DNA from 2 places in the Pseudorhizobium marinum genome. Region 1 is predicted to be linked to the other one. Evidence: riboswitches for the same ligand, from Rfam matches in the RefSeq annotation. Region 1 holds a riboswitch; the other holds the start of a gene.

Region 1 (3,400 bases):
ACGGTGGTCAGCGTGGCGGTGGAAACGCCCTTCAGCGTCTCGATGGTCTTCGGATCCAGCGGCATGAAATCTCCTCGCACTGCGGAAGGAGCGCTCTCCTTCACAGCCGGGATATTCTTCTGCGACCTTTCAAGCGTCAAGGAACGGAAACGGCTTTTCCGTCTCCTGCAGGGTCCGGAACCTACGGTCTCACCGTCATTCCTTGCTGGTGTCGTCCGCCGTCCGGTCGGTGTCGCCGTTCTGGAACATCCGCCGGTCGTCATCCGCCTCGCCGAGATCGAAGTTCTCGACCGGCTGGACGGGCGGATTGCCCGAAACGGCCGCCTCGTCCTCGGGGACGGGCTTTTTGCTGTCGCTGCTCGGTTTGCTGTGGGGCTGGTCGTTCATGGCATTCTCCCGATCGTGTCAAAGGACAACGATCGACCGCCGCAAATGTTCGCACCGTCACCCGGACCTGAGCAGGTAATTACAACGGCTGATACCTGTGCGGCGAGATCGGAAATGAGAAGGCTGGAGCGGGTGAAGGGAATCGAACCCTCGTCGTCAGCTTGGGAAGCTGCTGCTCTACCATTGAGCTACACCCGCGACGGCGGGCAGAGTTCACCCAGTTCGCCGCAACTGTCAAGCGTAGATCGATGACGGCGCGACGAGTGGCCTGCTTCACGCGAGGCGAAAATGCTTGGAGAGCTTCAGGCCCTGGGCCTGGTAGTTCGAGCCGAGGCCGACGCCGTAAAGCGCCTCCGGCGGGTCCTGCATGTACTCGTAGACGAGACGGCCGACGATCTGGCCGTCTTCCAGGATGAACGGCACTTCGTGGCTGCGCACCTCGAGCACGGCGCGACTTCCCCGGCCGCCCGCGGCCACATGGCCGAAGCCCGGGTCGAAGAAGCCGGCGTAGTGGACGCGGAATTCTCCCACCAGCGGATCGAAGGGCGTCATCTCGGCGGCATAGAGCGGCGGCACATGCACCGCCTCGCGCGACACGAGGATGTAGAATTCGTCCGGATCCAGCACCAGTTCGTTGCGGCCGCGGCTGAAGAGCGGTTCCCAGAAGTCGAAGACGTCGTGCTGCGCCTTCTTGTCGACATCGACGACGGCCGTATGGTGCTTGCCGCGGTAGCCGATCAACCCTTCCTTGTCCCCCGTCAGGTCGATCGACAGCGCGATGCCGCCACCACTGATGTTGGGTTCGCGCGAGGCCACCAGCGTTTCCGCCTCGTGCAGCTGCAAAAGTTCCGGCTCGCTCAGCACCGCATTGCCGGTGCGGAAGCGGATCTGCGACAGGCGCGAGCCGCGCCGCACGACGATCGGGAAGGTGCGCGGGCTGATCTCCAGGTAGAGCGGCCCGGAATAGCCGGCCGGGATCTTGTCGAACTCCTGGGCGTAATCGGTGATGACGCGCGTGAAGATGTCGAGGCGGCCGGTGGAGCTCTTCGGATTGGCCGAAGCCGACATCGTTGCCGGCAGGTCGAGGCTTTCCATCAGCGGCACGATGTAGACGCAGCCCGTTTCCAGGACCGCGCCTTCGGAAAGATCGATGACATGCAGTTTCAGCCTGTCCAGCTTGTCGGACACCAGGCTGTTGGGTCCCGGCATGAAGCTTGCCCGCACCCGGAAGGCCTTGGCGCCGAGCCGCAGGTCGAGGCTTGCCGGCTGCACCTGGTCGGCATCCAGCGCCCGTTCGGACAGGAGCCGTCCGCTTTCGAACAGCGCCGCAATGGCCCGGTCCGCCAGAATGCCCGTGGTCCTCGTCATGATCTTCTGTCCCCTGCGTGGCGCGACAAAACCAAATGGCGGCCATTGACGCAAGCAAAGACCGAGAGTAAGGCAGATTTATCCCGTGGTGATTTGGCCGGTCGGCTTGCAGCCACGTTAAACAAATGGCTAAAAAGACCGGGGTGAGACCGGTCTGCTTATGCACGGCCGGTTTTTTTGTGTTTGAAAGGTGCAAGCGCATGACCCAGAATTGGCGCCCCGCAACGCAGCTCGTCCACGGCGGCACGCTGCGGTCGCAATACGGTGAGACCTCCGAAGCGATCTACCTGACGCAGGGCTTCGTCTACGAGACGGCCGAGGCCGCCGAGGCCCGCTTCAAGGGCGAGAGCGAGGGTTTCATCTATGCGCGCTACGGCAGCCCCACCAACGACATGTTCGAGAAGCGCATGTGCATGCTGGAAGGCGCCGAGGAGGCTCGCGCCACGGCGTCCGGCATGGCAGCTGTTGCCGCTGCGATCCTCTGCCAGCTGAAGGCGGGCGACCATATCGTCGCTGCCCGCGCGCTGTTTGGATCCTGCCGCTGGGTGGTCGAGACGCTGGCGCCGAAATACGGCATCGAATGCACGCTCGTTGACGGCCGTTCGCTGGAAAACTGGGAAAAGGCGATCCGGAAGAACACCAAGGTCTTCTTCCTGGAGAGCCCGACCAATCCGACGCTGGAGGTGATCGACATCGCCGGCGTGGCGAAGCTTGCCAACCAGATCGGCGCCAGGGTCGTCGTCGACAACGTCTTTGCGACACCGCTCTTCCAGAAGCCGCTGGAGCTCGGCGCCCATATCGTCGTCTATTCGGCGACCAAGCATATTGACGGCCAGGGCCGCTGCCTCGGCGGCGTCGTGCTGTCCGACAGCGAATGGGTCGCGGAGCACCTGCAGGACTATTTCCGCCATACGGGTCCGGCCATGTCGCCGTTCAACGCCTGGACGCTCCTGAAGGGCATCGAGACGCTGCCGCTGCGGGTGCGCCAGCAGACGGAGAGTGCGGCCAAGATCGCCGATTTCCTCGCCGACCAGAAGAAGGTCGCGCGGGTGATCTATCCGGGACGGGCAGACCATCCGCAGGCCGACATCATCGCCAAGCAGATGACCGGCGGGTCGACGCTCGTCTGCCTGGAGCTGAAGGGCGGCAAGGAGGCGGCGTTCGCGCTGCAGAACGCGCTGGAGGTGGTGAAGATCTCCAACAACCTCGGCGACGCCAAGAGCCTGATCACCCATCCGGCGACCACGACGCACAAGAACCTGACGGACGAGGCCCGCGCCGAACTCGGCATTTCGGCGGGAACGCTGCGGCTCTCGGCAGGCATCGAGGACAGCCAGGATCTGCTCGAGGACTTCGCCCGCGCACTGGAGAAGGTGCCGGCCTGAGTACGGAGGATAACCGGAAGCGGTGTTAACGCTTCCGGTTATCCTTAACCTTCGAAATGTCCCGAAAACGGACGAACGGGCGCCCGTGTCGGTTTCAGTTTCCTTGACGCGCGCGGGAAGCTGTATGATACCGACTACAGTTCACTGAGAGCGCCGCGTCATGTATCGGGCCCGTACACGAGATATCGAAGTTGCCGTGGAAACCTATTACCTGGAGGAGCAATCCTGCCCGGAGGACAGCCGCTATGTCTGGGCCTACC
Region 2 (3,400 bases), on a different contig from region 1:
CATAGGCCTGCACCGTCTGGTAGCTGCCGAAATCCGGGGCCTGCTCAAGATAGCGGATGGTGGCGGAGGGATGCCGGAAGACTTCGCCGGACTGTGCCTCGACCATGCCGGCGGCAATCTTCATCATCGTCGACTTGCCGGAGCCATTGCGTCCCACAAGGCAGATGCGGTCGCCGGGCTCCACCTGCAGGTTGGCACCCGCCAGAAGCGGCGTGCCGCCGAAGCTGAGGAAGATATCGTCGAGTTTCAGGATCGGGGGTGCCAAGGTTCAGGCTCCAGTCAGGTCATAGGGGCGGGCCAGGATCATCGCCCTGCCGCGATCGATGGACAGGGAGACGGGGCCCTCAGCCACATTGGATATGGTGCGCGCGGAGCCGAAGGGCAAAGAATACCTGTCGAGCGGATAGCGGGCGTTGGTGATCGTCAGGTTTTCCAGATCGGAAAATCCGATGACGGAGAACATCGAGCTTTTTGGCACGTCGAGAACTCTGGGCTGTCCGGGCATCAGGGGCATCCCTTCCTCAAGGCCGGATGTCAGAAGCACATCGACGCCCTGCTCGGCCAGGCGCAGTGCATGGAGAAAATGCTGAAGCGCATGGTCGCTGCGCTCGCCGCCCATGGCGCCGGCGAGGATCAGCCGCTGTGCCCCTCTCGCCAGCGCCTCCGCGGTGGCGATCTCGCCGTCGGTCTCGTTCTTGGCCGCCGGGAAAGGATGTCGCTCGACCTGCGGCCAGTCCTCGACGAGCGCCGGCGGCGTGGAGTCGAAATCCCCCACCCAGAGCTCCGGCTCCACGCCCAGAGGCTTCGCATGCCGCATGCCGCCGTCGGCCGCGATGAAGCGGCTTCCGGCAATCGCATACTGCAGTCGATCCGTGAGGGTCAAATCCCCGCCGAGCAGGATGGTGAATGTGGTCTTGATCATGGGAAGCCCATATCGCAAAGCCGGGGCTGAGGGAAAGCCGCTTGCACAGCCGAAACCGAGCTTTTACGTTGCCGGCAACTTCGACAGGGGCATCGCATGCAGTTTCAGGGTACGGCAGACTACATCGCGGACAAGGATCTGCTGGTCGCCGTCAACGCGGCCATCCAGCTGGAGCGGCCCTTGCTCGTCAAGGGGGAGCCCGGCACCGGCAAGACAGAGCTCGCCCGGCAGATCGCCTCGGCGCTCGGACTTCAGCTGATCGAGTGGAACGTCAAATCCACCACGAAGGCACAGCAGGGGCTCTACGAGTACGACGCGGTCTCGCGGCTGCGCGACAGCCAGCTCGGCGACGCCCGCGTCAACGACGTGGGCAACTACATCCGCCAGGGCAAGCTGTGGCAGGCCTTCACGGCGCCGGAGAAGACCGTTCTCCTGATCGACGAGATCGACAAGGCGGACATCGAGTTTCCCAACGACCTGCTGCAGGAACTCGACCGGATGGAATTCCATGTCTATGAGACCGGTGAGACGGTGAGGGCGAAGGTCCGGCCGGTCGTGATCATCACGTCGAACAACGAGAAGGAGCTTCCTGACGCGTTCCTGCGCCGCTGCTTCTTCCACTATATCCGCTTTCCCGACCCCGAAACTTTGGCGCGGATCGTCGAGGTCCATCATCCGGGCATCAAGCAGGCGCTCGTCCGCCAGGCGCTGACGCGCTTCTACGAAATCCGCGAGACGCCGGGCCTGCGCAAGAAGCCCTCGACCTCGGAAGCTCTGGACTGGATCCGGCTGCTGGTCTCCGACGACATCGATCCCGCCGATCTGGGCGCCGATGTCAGGACCGCGCTGCCGAAGCTGCACGGCGCGCTTCTGAAGAACGAGCAGGACGTCCACCTCTTCGAGCGCCTGGCCTTCATGGCGCGCCGCGAACGTTAGACTCCTCTTTTCTTGACCTTTGCTGCTTCGAAGTTTAATTGAACGATATTGTGTGGTGATTTGGCCGGCCGGCTTGCAGCCACGTTAAACAAGTCGCTAAAGGGCCGCGCGAGTTCCACCTTCACGCGCCGGTTGCGATTTGTTCGCGGCCGGTTTCTTGTTTTGTGAGTGTGCGATGCCGATCAAGATTCCCGATACGCTGCCCGCCTTCGAAACCCTCGTCCAGGAGGGCGTGCGGGTGATGACCGAAACGGTCGCCGTGCGGCAGGATATCCGCCCGCTGCAGATCGGCCTGCTCAACCTCATGCCCAACAAGATCAAGACCGAGTTGCAGATGGCACGGCTCGTGGGCGCCTCGCCGCTGCAGGTCGAACTGTCGCTCGTGCGGATCGGCGGACACAAGGCGAAGAACACCTCGGAGGAACACCTGCTCTCCTTCTACGAGACCTGGGAGGAGGTGAAGCACCGCAAGTACGACGGCTTCATCATCACCGGTGCGCCGGTGGAGACGCTTCCCTACGAGAGCGTCACCTACTGGGACGAGATGCAGCAGATCCTCGACTGGACGACGACCAACGTCCATTCGACGATGAATGTCTGCTGGGGCGCGATGGCCGCCATCTATCACTTCCACGGCGTGCCGAAGCACGAGCTCAAGGAAAAGGCCTTCGGGGTCTACCGCCACCGCAACCTGTGTCCAGCTTCCGTGTTCCTGACCGGTTTTTCCGACGACTTCCAGGTGCCCGTATCGCGGTGGACCGAGGTGCGGCGCGAGGATATCGCCAAGGTGCCGGAGCTGAAGATCCTGATGGAATCGGAGGAAATGGGTGTCTGCCTCGTTGAAGAAGCGCAGGGTCGCCGCCTCTACATGTTCAACCACGTCGAATACGACTCCACGTCACTGGCCGAGGAGTATTTCCGGGACGTCAATGCCGGCGTGCCAATCAAGCTGCCGCACAATTATTTCCCGCACGACGACACCACCCTGACGCCGCAGAACCGCTGGCGCAGCCATGCCCATCTCCTGTTCGGAAACTGGATCAACGAGATCTACCAGTCGACGCCCTACCAGCTGGAGAAGATTGGATCGGTCTAGGATGCTGCTCCCGTTCTTCCTCAAGTTGAAGGCTGCAAGGCTTCCCGTCACGCTGCGGGAGTATCTGTCGCTGCTGGAGGGGATGAAGCAGGGGCTGGCGGATTTCGACGTCGAGGCCTTCTATTTCCTTGCCCGAACCTGCCTGGTGAAGGACGAGCGGCATATCGACCGGTTCGACCAGGTGTTTGCCGCCCATTTTCGCGGGCTGCAGTCGCTGGCTAGCGACCCCGGGGTCGACCCGGTGGCATTGCCGGAGGAGTGGCTTCGAAAGCTTGCCGAACGCTATCTGAGCGAGGAGGAAAAACGCCTTGTCGACGCGCTGGGCGGATTCGAGGCGCTGATGGAGACGCTGCGCCAGCGGCTTGCGGAGCAGGATGGTCGCCACCAGGGCGGTTCGAAGTGGATCGGTACCGCCGGAACCTCCCCCTTCGGCGCCTATGGCTACA

Evidence for each region. Region 1 has a riboswitch for S-adenosylmethionine ahead of EO99_RS0115060 (O-succinylhomoserine sulfhydrylase). Riboswitches for the same ligand answer to the same signal wherever they lie in the genome.
Region 2: linked by a shared signal. The riboswitch ahead of metA (homoserine O-acetyltransferase MetA) and the one ahead of EO99_RS0115060 (O-succinylhomoserine sulfhydrylase) in region 1 are both predicted to bind S-adenosylmethionine.

The regions. Positions count from the first base shown of each region.
Region 1 covers NZ_JMQK01000012.1:1,031-4,430, forward strand. The annotation lists gene EO99_RS0115040 (ribonuclease activity regulator RraA) at 1-65, opposite strand, end outside; gene EO99_RS0115045 (hypothetical protein) at 196-387, opposite strand; tRNA gene EO99_RS0115050 (tRNA-Gly) at 512-585, opposite strand; gene EO99_RS0115055 (2'-deoxycytidine 5'-triphosphate deaminase) at 661-1,755, opposite strand; SAM riboswitch at 1,831-1,909, shown strand; gene EO99_RS0115060 (O-succinylhomoserine sulfhydrylase) at 1,956-3,140, shown strand; gene apaG (Co2+/Mg2+ efflux protein ApaG) at 3,301-3,400, shown strand, end outside.
Region 2 covers NZ_JMQK01000003.1:195,036-198,435, reverse strand. The annotation lists gene EO99_RS0104990 (ABC-F family ATP-binding cassette domain-containing protein) at 1-265, opposite strand, end outside; gene EO99_RS0104985 (thiamine diphosphokinase) at 269-922, opposite strand; gene EO99_RS0104980 (AAA family ATPase) at 1,019-1,858, shown strand; SAM riboswitch at 1,901-1,978, shown strand; gene metA (homoserine O-acetyltransferase MetA) at 2,034-2,954, shown strand; gene EO99_RS0104970 (vWA domain-containing protein) at 2,956-3,400, shown strand, end outside.